2 linked regions of the Pyxidicoccus trucidator genome follow. The protein of the gene in region 2 interacts with the protein of the main gene of each other region in a pairwise test. Links are inferred from orthologs where the notes say so. Each region holds a gene or a part of one and is shown on either strand. Other genes may lie near its edges.

What was found. The genes of interacting proteins can lie anywhere in the genome.
Region 1: the proteins of G4D85_RS13665 (region 2) and ung interact in binary tests that used the Escherichia coli proteins (3 or more experiments, as listed by UniProt). The link is inferred for Pyxidicoccus trucidator from one-to-one orthologs.

The regions. Positions count from the first base shown.
Region 1 is NZ_JAAIXZ010000001.1:1,546,565-1,550,185, forward strand. What follows is about bases 780-3,621. They hold ung (uracil-DNA glycosylase), read right to left. Parts: upstream 2,619-3,621; coding sequence 1,941-2,618; downstream 780-1,940. Other genes in these bases: G4D85_RS06290 (hypothetical protein), read right to left, coding at 783-1,319; G4D85_RS06295 (RNA polymerase sigma factor), read right to left, coding at 1,306-1,845; G4D85_RS06305 (TadA family conjugal transfer-associated ATPase), read left to right, coding at 2,896-3,621. Outside these bases: G4D85_RS06285 (TolB family protein), read right to left, coding at 1-689. UniProt on the Escherichia coli protein: Excises uracil residues from the DNA which can arise as a result of misincorporation of dUMP residues by DNA polymerase or due to deamination of cytosine.
Region 2 is NZ_JAAIXZ010000004.1:70,041-74,574, forward strand. The notes cover bases 834-3,808. They hold G4D85_RS13665 (class I SAM-dependent DNA methyltransferase), read right to left. Parts: upstream 3,060-3,808; coding sequence 1,608-3,059; downstream 834-1,607. Other genes in these bases: G4D85_RS13660 (restriction endonuclease subunit S), read right to left, coding at 834-1,618; hsdR (type I restriction-modification system endonuclease), read right to left, coding at 3,064-3,808. Outside these bases: G4D85_RS13655 (restriction endonuclease), read right to left, coding at 1-26; more of G4D85_RS13660, read right to left, coding at 23-833; more of hsdR, read right to left, coding at 3,809-4,534. UniProt on the Escherichia coli protein: The subtype gamma methyltransferase (M) subunit of a type I restriction enzyme. The M and S subunits together form a methyltransferase (MTase) that methylates A-2 on the top and A-3 on the bottom strand of the sequence 5'-AACN(6)GTGC-3'.

The DNA.
Region 1 (3,621 bases), on a different replicon or contig from region 2:
AAGGACACCCAGAGGTCGTACCTGCCCACGCCGCCGGGCCGGTCCTCCGAGCTGAAGATGAGGTAGCGCTCGTCCGGGGCGATGAAGTGGTTGCCTGCTCCATAGGTGGCGTCGTTGATGGGCGCGGGCAGCTTCTCTCCCGGGGCGTAGCGGCCGTCCTTCCACGGGTGGCGGTAGATGGCGCGCTTCGCGCCCGGCCCCACCGGCATGCGCGTGACGTAGAGCGTGCCGTCCATGGTGAGGGAGGTGTTCGTCTCCGACGCCTCCGTGCTGACCTCCGGCACATGGCGCGGCGCGCTCCAGCCCGAGCCCTCGCGCTCCACCATCCACACGTCGAAGTCCTTGCGCACCGGTGCGCCTTCCTCGAGCGGCCGGTTGGAGGCGAAGAAGAGGCGCCGCCCGTCCGGGGACAGCGCCGGGTCGATGTCCCGCCACCGCCCCGAGAAGGACGCCACCTCCGGCTTCGTCCAACGGCCCGCGCGGAAGTGGCTCACCATGACGAGCTGGAAGGTGAAGCGCGTGGGGTCCGCACGGTTGAAGTAGACGGTGTTGCCGTCCGGCGTGAAGGCGGCGCCGAACTCCTCGCTGGCGGAGGACACGACGTCGGGAGCGAAGACGCGAGGCGCCTGAGGAGCGGCCGGCGCGGCGGACAGCGAGGCGAGCAGCGCGAGCGAAGCGACGGTGGACATGACTCTCCCATGCGGTCCGCGTCCTCCGGTGAGAGGCCGAGGCCGCGCGTGTGGTGGTTCAGGGCTTCAGGAAGGACGGCTGAAGCGCGGGCGTCAGGCCCGGCGCAGCACCAGCCCGGGCGTGGACGCGAGCGCCAGGCCCGTGCCCACTCCGATGACGCCGGACGCCCCATACAGGACGCAGGTGAGCGCACCACACAGCGTGGCCAGCACACCGGCCGCGAGCACGAAGCGTCCGCGCCCTTCCGAGGGCACCGCTCGCGCCGCGCGGGTGATGAGGACACCCGCCAGCACGCCTCCGCCCACACAGGCCCAGAGACAGAAGGCCCGGCAGCCCGAGGCGCACAGGTGCCCGGTGGCCACCACCAGCGGCGGCACCAGCAGCGGCATCACCCCGCCCAGCACGCCCGGCACCACCGCGCGCCCCAGCACCCCACCCCGCCAGCCGTACCCCACCAGCAGCGCCGTGAAGAGCGCGCCCAGGGCCAGCGTCCCCGGGCTCACGTTGGAGCGCAGCGCCACCGCGCACGCCACCAGCACCACGCCGTAGCCGCCGAGCGGCAGAGCCCGCACCAGCCGGCCCTTCTCGTACGCCCACCTCGCGCGGCGGGCGAGCTCACTCGACTCCATGTCTCGTCCTCCAGGCAGCCCTCAGCCGCGTCATGGCCCGCTCCAACCGCTTGCGAAAGGTGGCCGGCGGCACCGCCGGACGCTCCGCTTCCCCGAGCGCCACGGCCAGCGTGGCCGCGTCCTCGGGCTTCAAGTCTTCCAACACGTCCCGCAGCGCCGCCGCCAGCTGCGCCCCCGCCAGCCGCGCTTCCGGCCCCTCCGCCGCGTCGGGAAGGCCCTCGTCCGGGGACGCCTCCTCGCGACGCCGCAGCCGCGCCTTGCGGTACGTGCGGCACTCATAGGCCGCCAGGGCCAGCACCCACGGCAGCGCGTCGCGCGAGGCCTCGAAGTCCGACGCCCGGGTGAACACCTTCAGCAGCGCCGCCTGCGCCGCGTCCTCCGCGTCCGCCCCGTCCGGCAGCAGCCGCGCGCAGAAGCGCGCCACGAGCGGGTGCAGCACCGCGAAGGCCGGAGTGAACGCACTCCGGTCGCCGTCGGCGAGCCGGGCCATCCACTGCTGCAAGTCCTGCCGTGCCGCGGAGTCCACGTCCGTGTCCGCCTCTTCAGCCTGCCGCCCTGCCAGCGTCGCCGCGCCGTCCCCCTCATTAGGCGCACGCCGGAAAAGCGTGACAGGCCCCCCCGTCAGCGCGCCAGCGTCCAGTCCACCGTCGGACGCCCCTTCGCCTTCAGCGCCTCGTTCACCTGGGTGAAAGGACGGCTGCCGAAGAAGCCGTTGCTGGCCGACAGCGGCGAGGGGTGGGTGCCTTCCAACACCACATGCCGCTTCGCGTCGATGAGCTTCTTCTTCTTCTGCGCGTAGCGGCCCCACAGCAGGAACACCACCGGGTCCTGCTTCGCGCTCACCGCGCGGATGACCTCGTCCGTGAAGTCCTCCCAGCCGTGCCCCGCGTGGCTGTTGGGCTCCGCCTGCCGCACCGTCAGCACCGCGTTGAGCAGCAGCACGCCCTGCTTCGCCCACGGAATCAGCGAGCCGTCCTTCGGGCGCGGCACCTTCACGTCGCTCTCCAGCTCCTTGAAGATGTTCACCAGCGAGGGCGGCGGCGTCACCCCGGGCTGCACCGAGAAGGCCAGCCCGTGCGCCTGGCCCGGCCCGTGGTACGGGTCCTGCCCCAGCAGCAGCACCTTCACGTTCTTGTAGGGTGTCAGCCGGAACGCGGAGAAGAGGTCCTCCTCCGAGGGGAAGACGGTGGCTGACTTCCGCTCCTTCGCGACGAAGCGCTCCAGCTCTTGGAACGACGGCGACGCGAGCGCCGTGCGCAGCTCCTTCTTCCAGTCCTCGGGCAGCTTGTCCGCCAGCATGGTTCCCATCCCTCTTTCCCTATCCGGGGGCGCGGGCATTGAAGCACCTACCCGCGGCGTAGGCCCACTGCTTTCCGTCAGGACGTCCTCCCGACGGGCGCGGGCCGTTTGATGTCCCTGAGTATGCCCCGGGTATCTGACATGGCCGGGAGGCTCCGGACGCGTCCCGGGGCCCCCCTGGGGGGTCGTGTTTGTCGACAGTGACACTGGAAGCAGGCAGGCGGGCTGGCGGGGTTCTTGGGGATGGGGCGGGGGCCGCGCTAGCCTCTCGGTCGCCATGACGATGTACACCGAGTCACTCCGCGCCTTCCTCAAGCCCGTCCTGTCCTATCTGGACGACGAGTCGGTGTCGGAGATCATGATCAACGGTCCGACCGACATCTGGATAGAGCGGAAGGGCAAGCTCACGCGAACCGAGGCCGCCTTCACCGAGGAAGGCCTCATCGGCGCCGCGCGCAACATGGCCCAGTTCGTCGGCCGCCCCCTCACCGACGAGCGCCCCCGCCTGGACGCGCGCCTGCCGGATGGAAGCCGCATCCACGTGGTGATTCCGCCCATCGCTCGCATGGGCACCACCATCTCCATCCGCAAGTTCTTCAAGGAGAAGCTGACCGTCCAGTCGCTCATGAAGTTCGGCTCGCTCACGCCAGCCATGGCGCGGCTCATCGAGGCGGGCATCGCCACCAAGCTCAACATGCTGGTGGCCGGCGGCACGGGCTCGGGCAAGACGACGCTGCTCAACATCGTCTCCTCCCTCATCCCCGACGAGGAGCGCATCCTCACCATCGAGGACTCGGCCGAGCTCCAGCTCAACCAGTCGCACGTCGTGGCCTTCGAGAGCCGGCCGCCCGACAAGTTCGGCAAGGGCGGCGTGGACATGGGAGACCTGCTGCACTCCGCCCTGCGTCTGCGCCCGGACCGAATCGTGGTGGGCGAGGTGCGCGGCGGCGAGGCCTTCCACCTCATGCAGGCGATGAACACCGGCCACGGCGGCTCGCTGGCC
Region 2 (4,534 bases):
GCGCGGACCATCCACGTGGTCTTCATGTCGGGTTCCCTGTAGCGCTCTTGCGGCCGGTGGCCTTGGTGGAGCGTCGCTGCTTCGGACTGGAGGCGGCGGCCTCGCGCTCGGCGCGGATGCGCTCCAGGAGCACGGAGGCGGGCTCGTCGTTCGGGTCCTGCGGGACGAGTTCGCCGCAGAATGCTCGGCTCAACATTGATTCGTTGAGCAAATCAAGCTGCTCGCTTGCCTGCTTCCATCGCTCGTGCACTGTGGAGATTCGCGCGAATGCTTGCTCGATGAATTTGACAATTTCGTTCTGCTCGGCAGTCGATGGCAGCGGTACGGGGAAACTCCGGAGATCATCAAGGTTGACCCCCGATTGAGCCACGCCCTTCGTGTGCCCAGCGAGTATCCGCACTGCTACCGGACTTGCTAGGAGATACATGAGAAAGCGCGGCTGTACGCCCGGAAGGCTTGGCACCATTGCTACTTCACGACTGATATTCATGCCAGCCATGGCGAGTGATGCTACGGCAACACCTCCAACGGTGCCGCGAATAGCGACAAGCACTTCGCCACCTTCGAGCCGAGTACGCGAGTACTGACTGGCAATCTCCGGGTTAACGCGTTTGAGCGGGTCGAGTTCTATTGAGAAGTTCTTGATGTCTCCACACCTCACTGTTGGAACTCCCGTAGGGTGCGGGTCGCCAGTTATTACGATACCGTATGGAATGCCCCGCACTGGGTCGGCGAGAAGTTCTAGCGGAGCTGCATTCCAGCCTAGGGAATCTAAGTCCCCGAACCATTCTGCTTTTGGAGCATCAGGGTCTATCCTAAGAGTTGGTTCGTCGTACTCTGTTTTCCAGGACTCAGCCTTGGGCGTCTTCGCTTTGAGACGAAGTCGCTCCTGCACGACATCTTCCCAGCGGCGGCGCCGCTCGGCGCGAATCTGCTCAAGCAGATCCGAGGTGGGCTTGGTCTTACGAGTCTGAGAACGCCAGCGTTCCGTCAGAGCGCCACGGAATGCAGCGGCGAGCACGGCTTGTCGGAAGCGCTCCAGCAGGGCTGGGATGGCGTCCAGTGCTTCCTTGGCGAGGCGGCTTCGGGACAGGAGGGCTTCGAGTTTGGATACGATGCGCCGTTGCTCTGCCAAAGGTGGGACAGGAAACTCAAGACTGGCGAATCGATCTGCGCCAAGGTGAGCGATGCTGGTGGTCCATTTTGAAATCGATTGAAAGCGACCTGAATGGAGGTAGGTTCGGAATACAAGTAGTGCAAATTCTGGAATGACCGATTGGCGAGCTCGGAATCGAATCAGGGTGTTTTGAAAGCATGCACCAGGCATCTCGTCCCGGTAGATGGCAGGGCGGCCGACAAGTTCGCGGGACTGGCCTTCATTTAAGAGGATGTCACCGGGAAGTAGTTTGTAGCGCTCATATTCTTCGGGCGTGAAATTCATCTCGAAGACATCGCTTGTGTCGATTCTGTCTTCGAATACATTTGCGACCCGCAGATATGGACGCATGTGCGTTCCGGTGTGGTGTTCGGGAGCGCGCTGACGACCAAGTCGCACCTCGCCAACCTCGTCAACGCGAGCCCAGGACCATCCGGGAGGCAACTGTTTTTCAAATATCATGAGCGGCCTCGCGCGGCTCCTTGAGCAAAGAGGAGATGGCATCAATTTCAGCGAGAGCTGCTTGTAGTTGAACGCGCAGTTGCACGGCGATGGCATCAGGCTCGAGCGGCGAGGAATTGCTGTCGCCACTGTTGTCCTTTAGCCAACTGAGGTCCAGGTTATCGCCACGTGCCTTGATGTCTGCGCGCGTGAATTTCCGGAACCGGCCTTCCTGGCCATCGTCCTTGCGTGAGCCCTTCCCATTCGGGTCCGCGCCAAAAGCGTCCTCGAACGGCTTGAAGTGCTCCCGCTTCAACGGCGTGCGCTTCCCGAAGGACGGCATGTTGGCCCGCAGGTCGTAGACCCACACCGCCTGCGTATGGCCCTTGTCCGTCTTCCCGCGCGTGAAGAACAGCACGTTGGTCTTCACGCCTTGCGCGTAGAAGATGCCCGTGGGCAGCCGGAGGATGGTGTGCAGGTCGCACTTGTCCATCAGGTCCGCGCGGATAGCCGCGCCCACATTCTCCTCGAACAGGACGTTGTCCGGCACCACCACCGCCGCGCGTCCCCCCGACCTCAGCCCGCGGTAGATGTGCTCCAGGAACGCGAGCTGCTTGTTGCTCGTGGGGAACGTGAAGTCGTCCCGCGTGGGATGGCCGCCGCCCTTCTTGGTGCCGAACGGCGGGTTCGTCAGGATGACGTGCGCCCTCTCCAGCCCCGCGCCCAGCGGAGACAGCGTGTCCCCGAGCAGCAGCTCGCCTTCGATGTCGTGGAGCATCAAGTTCATCAGCGCCAGGCGCCGCGTGTCCGGAACCAGCTCCACGCCGTAGAACGCCTGATTTTTCTGGAACTCCTGCTGCTTGTCCTTCAGGTCGAAGTAGTCGCTCGTCTGTTCGCGAACATAGCGGTCCGCCGCGATGAGGAAGCCCGCCGTGCCCGCCGCCGGGTCCTGCACGAGCTCGCCGGCCTGCGGCTTCACCACTTCCACCATGCACTCCACCAGGGGGCGCGGCGTGAAATACTGGCCCGCGCCGCTCTTCACCTCGGTGGCGTTCTTCTCCAGCAGCCCCTCGTAGAGGTCGCCGATGTGCTCGCGGTCCTCGCTGTACCACTGGAGGTCATCAATGGCCTTCACCAGCGCCGTGAGGCTCTTGGGCTGGCGCAGCGTGGTACCGGCGTCGGTGTAGATGTCCTTCACGCGCCGGGAGCCCTTCGCGCCTAGGTCCAGCAGCAGCCGCTTGTAGAAGTCGAGCTGCGCCACGCCGTCCTTCTTCGCGAGGTCGTCCCAGCGGTAGCCCTTGGGCAGGACGTCCTCGCGCCCCGTCTCCTTGAGCATCTTGAGGAACAGCAGGTAGGTCAGCTCCGTCACGTACTCGTGGTACGTGACGCCGTCCTCGCGCAGCAGCGAGCACAGGTTCCAGAGCTTCTGGACGATGTCGTTCGTGGTGTTGCCGTTGCCCATGCCGTCAGCCCGCGTTCTTCCAGAGTGAGTCCGTCAGCTCCCCGAGCACCTGCTCGAGTCGCCCCTCGAACACCTTGTCGATGGCGGTATACCCGCCCTTGTCCTTGAAGACGCCCGCTTCGAACGACTGCCGGTCCAGCACCTCGTTGGCCACGAGCTGCTTGCCGATGCGCTCCAGCCACGTTCGCTGCGGAGGCGTCCACGGCCGGCTGGATAGCACCTGCTTCACGGCTCGGTCCACGCGCTGCGCGTAGGGCATCAGCGGGTCGCCCACGGCCCGTTGGCGGATGAAGCCGATGATGGAGGCCGCGATGTCCTCGTTCGTCGTCTCCCGCCACGCCGACCGCAGCGCCGTGTCGGTGAAGCCCGCCGCGTCCAGCTCCAGCTTCAGCGCCTTGAGCGCCTCCCGCGTCAGCTCGCGCGGGCGCTGCGCCACCACCGCCAGTGCCGGCATCCGGTTCAGGTTCTCCCGGACGAACCGCTCGAAGGCGTCCAGGTAGTCCTTCGGACGCTGCCGCCCGAGGCCGTACCCCTGCGAGAGTCCCAGCAGTCGGTCCTCGTGCTCGGACACGTAGACCTTCGGCCCCGAGCCGCTCACCCGGTCCAGCAGCTCCGCCACGCGCGGGTGCGCCGCGAACCAGGCAGCGACCTGGGCCGTCGTGCAACCCTTCAGCCGCGCCACCGCCTGCGCCGCCGGCTCACCCGCCGCGGCCTCGAAGGGCTCCGCGTGCTTGCCGCCCAGGGCCTGCTTCTTGCGCTGGAGCTTCGCCATCAGCTGGTCGAGCACCACCTGCCGCGCCCCGCCGTCGGGCAGCGCCTGCAGCTCCTGCACGAGCTGGGCGAAGGGAATGAGCGGGTCCTTCACCACCGGCTTCATCGAGGTGACGGGCTCCAGCAGCTTGTAGAGGTCCACCGCGTCGAAGATGCGGAAGAGCTCCTTCACCGTGCCATCCCGGTACGTGCACAGGCGCGTGGCCCGGCCGAGCATCTGCTCGTAGAGGATGCGGCTCTTCACCCGCCGCAGGAACACGAGGTTCTCGATGGGCGGCACGTCGATGCCCGTCGTCAGCAGGTCCACCGTCACCACGACGCTCGGCAGGCGCTCGTTCCGGAAGTGCCGGATGAGCTCCAGCCGCCGGTCCACGCTGCCGGTAATCTTCTCCACTGTCTTGTCCTCCAGGTCGCCGTACCGCGCGTCGAAGGCCTTCTTGAGCAGGTCCACCACCATGTCCGCGTGAGCGTCCGTGGCGCAGAAGACGAGCGTCTTGCCCTCCAGCGTCGGGTCTATCTGCTCCGCCAGCGCCCGGGCCACCTCGCGGTTGAAGTTCTCGGTGAGGACGCGGGTGTTGAAGGCATCCACCTCGAAGCTCAGCTCGTCCGGGAGGGTGATGAGGTCCAACTGCTGCGAAGAGGTGTTCAGAGTGGGCACCTCCTCTCCGGCCTCCCACTTGATGCCCCGGGTGCTCAGCTCCGTG